4 regions of the Streptomyces sp. NPDC051776 genome follow, and region 3 is predicted to be linked to each of the others. Evidence: riboswitches for the same ligand, from Rfam matches in the RefSeq annotation. Region 3 holds a riboswitch; each other region holds the start of a gene.

Region 1 (2,193 bases), on a different contig from region 3:
ACACCCACATCGCCTTGGCGCGCGGGCCGACGAGTTGCTCCACGCGCTCCTTCATCTCGCCCGCGGCCTTGTTGGTGAAGGTGATCGCGAGGATCTGGCCCGGGTGCACCCGCCGGGCCCCCAGCAGATATGCGATGCGGTGGGTGAGCACCCGGGTCTTGCCCGAGCCGGCCCCGGCGACGATGAGCAGCGGGGAGCCGCTGTGGACGACGGCCGAACGCTGCTGCTCGTTCAGCCCCTCGAGCAGCGCTTCGGGGTCCACGACGGGGCGGTGCGCGCCGTTGCGGTAGTACCGCTCGCGGGCCTCCTCCTCCGCGGAGGCGTCGAAGCGCCCGCCGAAGAGATCGGCGGGGATCTCCTCGGCTCCCCCCTCCTCGGGCGGCGGGGGCGGGTGCTCCTCACCGTGGCGTCCGGGGTGTCCCGTGTGGGCGGAGGGGCCCGGACCGCGGTGCTGGAGACCCGCCAGGAAGTTGTCGTCAAAGAGGCTGCTCATCGCTCCCCGAGTCTAGGCCGCCCGACCGACAGCCCACGCCGGTTCCCGGTCCTCGGACGTACGAGGGCCCGATCCGGTTCCAAACGATCGCGCTCCGGATTGGTCACGAAAAGGTTTCGGGCATATCGAACATCAGCCTTCACAGGTGCCCCAGACGTTGGCTACCGTGCTCGCTCAGGCGGCCCGAAACCCCCGTCGACGACCCGCGTCGGCACGGGCAGCCTCCGCTGAATCCGGCGCTGCCCGGCGGATGTCCGACCGACGTTCCCGCGGTATCCGGAGCCGGGGACCCACACGTCCCACCGGGGTGAATCGGCCCGCGCACGTGCATTTGCAGTCCGTCGGCGCGGAGCCGTAGGGCAGCCTTCCGTCCGCCCGAACCCGACAGCTAACCCGGTAAGCGGTCAACGGAAGGAGACGCGCGCCTTGGCGTCGCACCGCAAACTGCGGACACGTGGCCTTGCGTCACCCGGCTCGGGCCGGGCGGCGGTGGGGCTGACGACCGCGGCTCTCGCAGGGGTCAGCCTGCTGTCACAGAGTGCGCAGGCCGCTCCGGGCGAGCCGAAGCAGAGCATTGAGGAAGTCCAGAAGAAGGTGGACGAGCTCTACCGGCAGGCCGGCAGCGCCACGCAGAAGTACAACCAGGCCCAGGAGCGCACCGACCAGCAGCGCTCCAGAGTCGACCGGCTGCTCGACGACGTCGCCGAGCGCACGGAGAAGCTGAACGAGGCGCGGCGGCTGCTCGGCAGCTTCGCGGCCACCCAGTACCGCAACGGCGGCATGGCCCCCACGGCCACGATGCTGCTCGCGGACGACCCGCAGAGCTACTTCGACCAGGACCACCTGATGTCCCGTATGACCGGGCGGCAGAAGCAGGCGGTCGACGACTTCCAAACCCAGCAGCGGGCCGCGGCGAAGAAGCGGGCCGAGGCCACGGAGAGCCTGGCGGGCCTGGCCGAATCGCAGAAGCAGCTCCGCACCACCAAGGAGTCGGTGCAGCGCAAGCTCGCGGACGCGCGTGAGCTGCTGTCGAAGCTGACGGCCGAGGAGAAGGCCCGGCTGGCGGCGATCGAGCGAAGAAAGAAGGCCGAGGCCCAGCGCAAGGCGGAGGAACTGGCCCGGCAGCAGGCCGAGAAGCGGCGCCAGGAGGAGGCCGAGCAGGGCTCGGATTCGTCCGAGAGCTCCGGCTCCTACGCGGTCAAGGCCGAGAAGGCGGTCGCCTTCGCGCGTGCGCAGATAGGCAAGCCGTACGTGTGGGGGGCGACGGGTCCGAATTCCTTCGACTGCTCGGGACTGACCCAGGGCGCCTGGAAGGCCGCCGGGGTCTCGCTGCCGCGCACCACCTGGGACCAGGTGAAGGTCGGCCAGCGCGTGGCGACCGAGGATCTGCAGCGGGGGGACCTCGTCTTCTTCTACGACGACATCAGCCACGTCGGCATCTACATCGGCGACGGGCAGATGATCCACGCGCCGAAGCCGGGTGCGAACGTCCGCACCGAGGCCATCACGTACATGCCGATCTACGGCAGCGTCCGGCCCGCGTGACAAGCCGCCCGTGCCCTCCGGCCGGTGCTCTCGCCAAGCGGGGCACCCGTCGGAGGGCCGGGACCAATCCGGCGCTGGAGGGCGGCCCGGGGCGGGGAGGGCGCGCGGCTGCGCGTCAGGTCCAGAGAACGGCGATGAAGATGTTGGCCAGGGTG
Region 2 (2,193 bases), on a different contig from region 3:
AGGGAGGACTTGTCCGGGGTGGCATCCAGGTCGAACATCGCCTGGTCGATCAGCCGCTGCTCGGTGGCGTCGTAGCCGACCAGCTCCGGGCCGATCTGCTCGATGACGGCGAGCACGGCCTTCTCCACGCCCTTGCCGCCGTAGCGGCTCTTGTCACCGTCGCGGAGCTCGAGGGCCTCGAACGCTCCGGTGGAGGCACCGGAGGGAACGGCGGCACGACCGGTGCTGCCGTCGTCGAGGCCGACCTCGACCTCGACCGTGGGGTTGCCTCGCGAGTCGAGGATCTCGCGGGCTACGACGACGTCGATGGACGGCACGAGCATCTCCTTCTGGGATCTGACGCTGGGACGCGGGACTCGGTGAGCCCGTCGCTCGAGGACTCGGTGAGTCCGTCTCTGCGGCATGAGCCTAACCGCCCTCGGATCCTCGGCCGTTCTCTGCCCGCCCCCCGAGACGAAAAGGCCCCCAAAGGCCCGTAAAGGGGATCTTTGGGGGCCGTGGATCCGCCTGCGGTCCCGGCCGGCCCGGCCGACCCTGGGCGGGCCGGGCCGGTCACCGGGTCAGCTCAGGTGGAGACGCTGGCCGGGAAGGATCAGATCGGCCCGCTCGACGGTGTCCTTGTTCAGCTCGTAGAGCTTCTTCCAGCCGCCCTCGACGCCTTCTGCCTCGGCGATCGAGCCGAGGGTGTCACCGGGCTTGACCTCGTACGCGCCGTCGCCCTTCTTGACGGGCGTACCGGCCGGGCCTCCGCGATCGCTGCGGTCGGCGCGCGCCTCGGCACCCCCTGCGGAGGAGCGGGCGGTGTCCACGCCGGCATCCGCGCCGCCTGTGGTCAGGCCGCCGGCGCCTGCGCAGGACCAGGCACCGGGCCCCTGCAGGTCGAGCAACCTCTCGGCGGTGGCGATCTGCTGGTCCTTGGTGGCCAGGTCGGCGCGGCGTGCGTACCGGTGACCACCCGCGGCGGACCAGCTCGACGCCGAGAACTGCAGCCCGCCGTAGTAGCCGTTGCCGGTGTTGATGTGCCAGTTGCCGCCGGACTCGCACTGGGCGACCTTCTCCCAGGTTCCGACGGAGGCCGCGTTCGCCGAGTCGGCGCCGAAGAGCGGTACGGCGACCGCGGTGCCGGCGACACCGGCGAGGGCTGCGATACGGGCCATGGTGGATGGGCGGCGGTGCGCGCCCCGGGTGCCCTTGTTGCCGGAAAGCAGCATGAACATCTCCTCACCGACGCCTGCGAGGTGAGCTGTCGGGTTCGGGCTGTGAGCGGCCCGGCCCGGTGCTCGCGCACCGGGTCTTCACCCCTAGCCGTCCGGTCCTCTGTCGCGGTCCGTCCGGCACTTACCTTGGGTCCCCCGCTCCTGCCTCCGGCGCTCGCGCGTCGACTGTCCTCCGGCCACCGGCAGGATTCGGCGTGATGGTCGGCGGCGCCCGCCGTGTGGCGAGCGGTTCGACGGTAAGCACACAAGTCCCACCGGTTCAAAAACCGACATCCAGCACCAGGAGGCCCTGATTTTCCCTCTGTTGCCCTTATCCGTGCAGGTCGGGACAGGTGCGGGCGCATCAGGCGGGCGCAATAGGCGCGTTGGGCCGATGAGATGCTTCTCTCAGTCGCCGCACACTGGGGCACAGGTGCGCGAACTAGCCCTTCGATCCCCTGAGATCAAGCTTCTGACCAGGGAGAATAAGGTCCGGGTCGCTGCCGACCACGGACTCGTTGGCCTCGTACAACGCGGGCCAACCACCCGCGAGCGAGTGCTTTTCGGCGATTTCCGACAGACTGTCACCCGGTCGGACGGTGTAGTCGCCCCTCTGTCCCGCGCGGGCGGAGTCGCCGCGGGAGGCGTGACGGCCGCTCTCGCGCCCCTCACCCTCGCCCGTTCCGCGGTCCGTGCCACTCCCGGCTTCCTCGTCCGCGGGAGCGCCGCGGTGCTTGCCGGTGACGGAACCGCCGGAGGGAGCGGCCGATTCGGAGCCGCCGGGCTCCTGCTCGTAACCCCCGGACGGCGCGCCGTACCCCGTACGGTCCTCCGTGTCCTGGTCGCGCGGATCGGACCCCGAGGTCCCGGGCTCGGCGGAATCCGGGCCGGCCACGGGGGACTCGCCGGGCAGCAGGGTCCCGATCGGCCGCGACAGATCGATGCCGGGGTCGATGTCAGGGGCCTCGCCGTCGTCGGTGAGGCCGGCGTCGAGCGC
Region 3 (2,193 bases):
GAGTCCGAGCCCCAGGACGGTGACGATCGGCCACGGGAGCCGGCGAGGGCTTGTGCGACCCGGGGCCTCGGGTGTGGTCCTCGCACCGGCTGCATGCGGCACCGGAGCGCGGGGGCCCGTCAACTCGTCCGTTCTCTGCACTGCGACTCCGCACGTTCCGCGATCGGGGCTGCTCACGATATGCGCGAATGGGGCGGGTGCCGGGAAACGCCTCGGGTGCTTGGTCCAGAATCATCCGTTTCGCCGGATAGCCTCCGATGCGTCAAAGGGTCGTTTCATGTCCGCAATGCAGCAAAGGCGAATTCAACCCATAAAACGGACAATTGGCTGCCCGGTGACCCATCTCACAGATGCCTCGCCGTGAATGTGACCTCGCGCACTCGAAGAGGCCAAATTCCTTCGACTTGGTTACCCCCTGCCCTCCGTGAGAGTCGTTCGGTAGTAATCGCCTTTGCTGTGGGGCAAGGATCGGCAGCGTAGCGTGACCCAAATGCAAGTCGATCTGTCCCCCGGCGATTCAGACAATTGCAGGGCACTTGTGGCGAAGAAATGAATGTGTTTATTTTTCCGCTGCCTGTCCACGGAAAGGGCGGGCGCCCATCTGCCGGAGCGCCGAGTCCTGCCGCCGGTGGGGGGAGAAACGACAACGCACCCACGGCAGGAGCGGGGGAACCAAGGTAAGTGCCGTACCGCGATCGGCGTGGTCCGGCTAGGGGTGAAGACGTGCCGCAGCGCTCATAGCGCTCAGGGCGCGGCCGGGCAACTCCAGCCCGAACCCGACAGCTCACCTCGCAGGCGTAGGAGAGGAAGCACCCTATGTCTGCACGCGGACGTCACCGCCGCTTCAAGCCCAATCGGATTACTCGCGCCACGTTCGTCGCCGCCGCTGGCGGTGCCGGTATCGGCCTGTCCTTCGTCGGCGCGGGCAGCGCGAACGCCGCTTCGGTCAGCACCTGGGACAAGGTCGCCGAGTGCGAGAGCAACGGCAACTGGAGCATCAACACCGGCAATGGCTTCTTCGGAGGCCTGCAGTTCACCCAGAGCACGTGGGACGCCTTCGGCGGCGCCAAGTACGCCGACCGCGCCGACCACGCGACCAAGGCCGAGCAGATAGCCGTCGCCGAGAAGGTGCTCGAGGGCCAGGGCCCCGGCGCCTGGCCGGTCTGCGGCCCCAAGGCCGGTCTGGCCAAGGGTGGTCCGGCCCCCGAGGCCCCCGCCACCGGTGGGAAGGCCGAGACCAAGGCCGCCCCCGCCAAGGACCGCGCCGACCGCGACGACAAGCGCCACGGCAAGACCGAGGCGTACACGGTCGTCAAGGGCGACTCGCTCTACAAGATCGCCACGTCCAAGCAGATCGACGGTGGCTGGAAGCGCGTCTACCAGGACAACCGCCAGGTCGTCGGCGAGAACCCGAACCTGATCCACCCGGGCCAGAAGCTCAGCCTCGGCGGCGGTAAGGCCGAGGCCGGGCAGAAGCACGAGGGCTGGAAGAAGCAGGGCTCGAAGCACGCCGCGCCCAAGGCCCCGAAGCCGACCGCCAGGCCGGCCGCCAAGCCCGCCGCCGGCAAGAGCGCCGACGGCTTCAGCGCCCCGGTGGACAACCTCACGCTCGGCACCCCGTACCACCAGGCGGGCTCCGCCTGGTCCAGCGGCTACCACACGGGCGCGGACTTCCCCGTGCCCACGGGTACGACGGTGAAGTCGATCGGCGCCGGTGAGGTCGTGTCCGCGGGCTGGGGCGGCTCGTACGGCAACCAGGTCGTCATCCGCCACGCGGACGGCAAGTACAGCCAGTACGCCCACCTGTCCTCGCTGTCCGTCTCGGCGGGTCAGTCCGTGACCGGCGGCCATCAGATCGGCCTGTCCGGCTCCACGGGCAACTCCTCCGGTCCGCACCTCCACTTCGAGGTCCGCACCGGCCCGGACTACGGCTCGGACATCGACCCGGTCGCCTACCTGCGTGACCACGGCGTCAAGATCTGACGCTCGTACGACTCGAACGGCTACGGAGTCTTCCCTCCTGACTCGATGAGGTGCCGGTTCCCCGTGACGACGGGGGACCGGCACCTCGCTTCTGTTGCGCGGCTTCTGTTGAGTCGCCTTGGTCGTGTCGCCCTTGGACGTGTCGCCGCGACCGGGACGGCGGCTACGCGCCGCGCTGTCCGGGAGCGGTCACGCGCCCCGGCACAACGC
Region 4 (2,193 bases), on a different contig from region 3:
GAGGGCTCTGCCCCACCGGCGCAAGGTCAGGGAGTCAGACCCTTGCCGCGCAGCCAGGCGTCAGGGTCGATCGGGTCGTTGCCGCCGGGGCGGACCTCCAGGTGGAGGTGGGCCCCGGTGACGTTGCCCGTGGCTCCGACGCGGCCGATCGTCTCGCCCGTCGTCACCTCGCCGGACGTCTTGGTCATCGAGGACAGGTGGCAGTACCAGACCTCGGTGCCGTCATCGAGGGTGAGGATGATCCGGTAGCCGTAGGAGCCCGCCCAGCCGGCTTCCGTGATCGTGCCGCCGTGCACCGCCTTGGCGGGGGTGCCGCTCGGAGCGGCGAAGTCCAGTCCGGTGTGGTCGTTGGCCCACAGGGAACCGGCGTCACCGAAACCCGCGGTCAGCGTGTACGAGGAGACGGGGAGCGTGAACTGCTTGGCCAGCTTGGCCAGTCGCTCGGCCTCGGCCTTGCGCGCGGCCTCTTCCTTCGCCTTGCGCTCGGCTGCCGCCTTGGCCTCGGCGGCCCTCTCCTTGGCCTCGGCGGCCTCCTCGGCGGCTTTCTTCGCCGCGGCCTTCTCGGCCGCGTCGCGTTGGGCGGTCTCGGCCGCGCTCTGCTGCTGCTCGGCCTGGCGCATGATGCGGGCGCGCAGCGCCTCACCCGCGCCGGTGCCGTTGGCTGCCTCGGTGTCAGTGAGTCCCGCGGTGGAGAGGGGGGTGCTCGCTCCGGCCGGGGTGTCCTCGTCGTCCACCAGGGAACCGATGCCCGGCAGGGACTTGGCGTCCGGAAGCTTGTCCGAGAGGCCGAGGTCCGGCATGGAGATGGAGACCGGTGGCTTGTCCTGGGCGCTGGCCATGCCGCCGGCGCCGACGGCCGCGAACATGCCGACTCCGAGGACGGCACCGCTGCGGGCCATGCCGCCACCGCGCTGCTTGATGACGCGGTGCCTGCCGCGCGCGGGGGCAAGCGAGTCGGCCGTCGGGTTCCACTCGCCTGTGGCGGCGGCCGGGGGCTCCTCGCCGAACTCGCCGAATCCGCTGGGACCGCGGGTGTCGGAAGGTTCGTACAAGGACTGGGGAGCAGGCCTGTTGGACGCCACGCGGGCGCTCTCCTTTCCTTCCTTCTCGCCTACCGGGTTAGCTGACGGGTTCGGAGCAGGAAGGTCTCCTACGAGCACCTTTGGGAGAGGTGCCCGATTCACCCCAAGAGTTTGGTTCCCCGGTTCCCTTGGTGCAGTTGGTGCGGGTGGTGCTGATGGTGCGGGATTCGGCGTAGGCGCACGGTGCCACCTCTTGTGGCGGCTGGGACGACCGCGCTGCGTTATCGAACGTTAATAGACCGCGGGACCTGTTTCCAAGCCGTTCCGCGTGATCGTTAACGAATTCCGTAGGGGCAAATCGGTACATGATCCAGGAAAAATGGGCGAGTTGACCTCTGGCGCGACAGCCACTCATAGCTGACTGTTCGTCAGGTGTTATGCGGAGGGATGCAATCCGGTTACGGACCGTGGTGCGAGGGCCGGGAGACCGCCAGCAGCGCCATGTCATCCGGTGCCTCTCCCGCCGCGTGATGGCGCACGTCGGCCACGAGCGCGTCGAGGAGGGTCCCGGGATCGGGGAAGTGCATGCCGCGCAGCCGCTCCCTCGGGTCGTAGAAGACGCCACGGGCGTTGCGCGCCTCGGTCACACCGTCGGTGAACAGCAGCAGCGTGGCACCGCAGGGAAATACGAAGTCCTGCACGGTGTCCGGCCACACGCCGAGATCGTCCATGCCGAGCGGCAGCGCGGGCACCTTCGGATCGGCGCCGGTCAGGCTGCCGTCCTCGAAGAGCAGCAGCGGGGCCGGGTGCCCGCGGTTGAGCAGCCGCAGGGTGCCCGCGTCGGCCGGGCCGTCGGCCCGGCGCACCTCGGCCAGGACAGCCGTGGTGAAGCCCTCGAACGGGTCCAGCCCCTCGCGCCGCCCGCTCTCCCGGTGCAGCGCCCGTTCCAGCCGCCGGGCGACCGCGTCCAGCGTCGTCTCCTGCTCGGCCGCCTCCCGGAACGAGCCGATGAGGATGGCCACCGCCTCGACGGCGCCCAGCCCCTTGCCCCGCACGTCCCCGACCATGAGGCGCACGCCGTGCGGTGTGTCCTGCACGGCATAGAGGTCTCCTCCGATGCTGGCCTCCGCGTGCGCGGCCTCGTAGCGCGCGGCGACGTGGAAGCCGCCGA

What was found. Region 3 has a riboswitch for cyclic di-AMP ahead of AB0M26_RS17475 (transglycosylase family protein). Riboswitches for the same ligand answer to the same signal wherever they lie in the genome.
Region 1: another riboswitch for cyclic di-AMP. It lies ahead of AB0M26_RS11530 (NlpC/P60 family protein); the one in region 3 lies ahead of AB0M26_RS17475 (transglycosylase family protein).
Region 2: another riboswitch for cyclic di-AMP. It lies ahead of AB0M26_RS01650 (transglycosylase family protein); the one in region 3 lies ahead of AB0M26_RS17475 (transglycosylase family protein).
Region 4: another riboswitch for cyclic di-AMP. It lies ahead of AB0M26_RS25300 (M23 family metallopeptidase); the one in region 3 lies ahead of AB0M26_RS17475 (transglycosylase family protein).

What each region holds. Positions count from the first base shown of each region.
Region 1 is NZ_JBFAYQ010000011.1:22,449-24,641, forward strand. Features, by position in the region: gene pcrA (DNA helicase PcrA) at 1-493, opposite strand, end outside; cyclic di-AMP (ydaO/yuaA leader) riboswitch at 752-912, shown strand; gene AB0M26_RS11530 (NlpC/P60 family protein) at 920-2,038, shown strand; gene AB0M26_RS11535 (hypothetical protein) at 2,154-2,193, opposite strand, start outside.
Region 2 is NZ_JBFAYQ010000001.1:371,242-373,434, reverse strand. Features, by position in the region: gene eno (phosphopyruvate hydratase) at 1-323, opposite strand, end outside; gene AB0M26_RS01650 (transglycosylase family protein) at 561-1,211, opposite strand; cyclic di-AMP (ydaO/yuaA leader) riboswitch at 1,214-1,422, opposite strand; gene AB0M26_RS01645 (transglycosylase family protein) at 1,639-2,193, opposite strand, start outside.
Region 3 is NZ_JBFAYQ010000020.1:62,512-64,704, reverse strand. Features, by position in the region: gene AB0M26_RS17480 (permease) at 1-141, opposite strand, end outside; cyclic di-AMP (ydaO/yuaA leader) riboswitch at 640-811, shown strand; gene AB0M26_RS17475 (transglycosylase family protein) at 817-1,983, shown strand; gene AB0M26_RS17470 (cupin domain-containing protein) at 2,173-2,193, opposite strand, start outside.
Region 4 is NZ_JBFAYQ010000041.1:19,552-21,744, forward strand. Features, by position in the region: gene AB0M26_RS25300 (M23 family metallopeptidase) at 27-1,082, opposite strand; cyclic di-AMP (ydaO/yuaA leader) riboswitch at 1,094-1,265, opposite strand; gene AB0M26_RS25305 (PP2C family protein-serine/threonine phosphatase) at 1,481-2,193, opposite strand, start outside.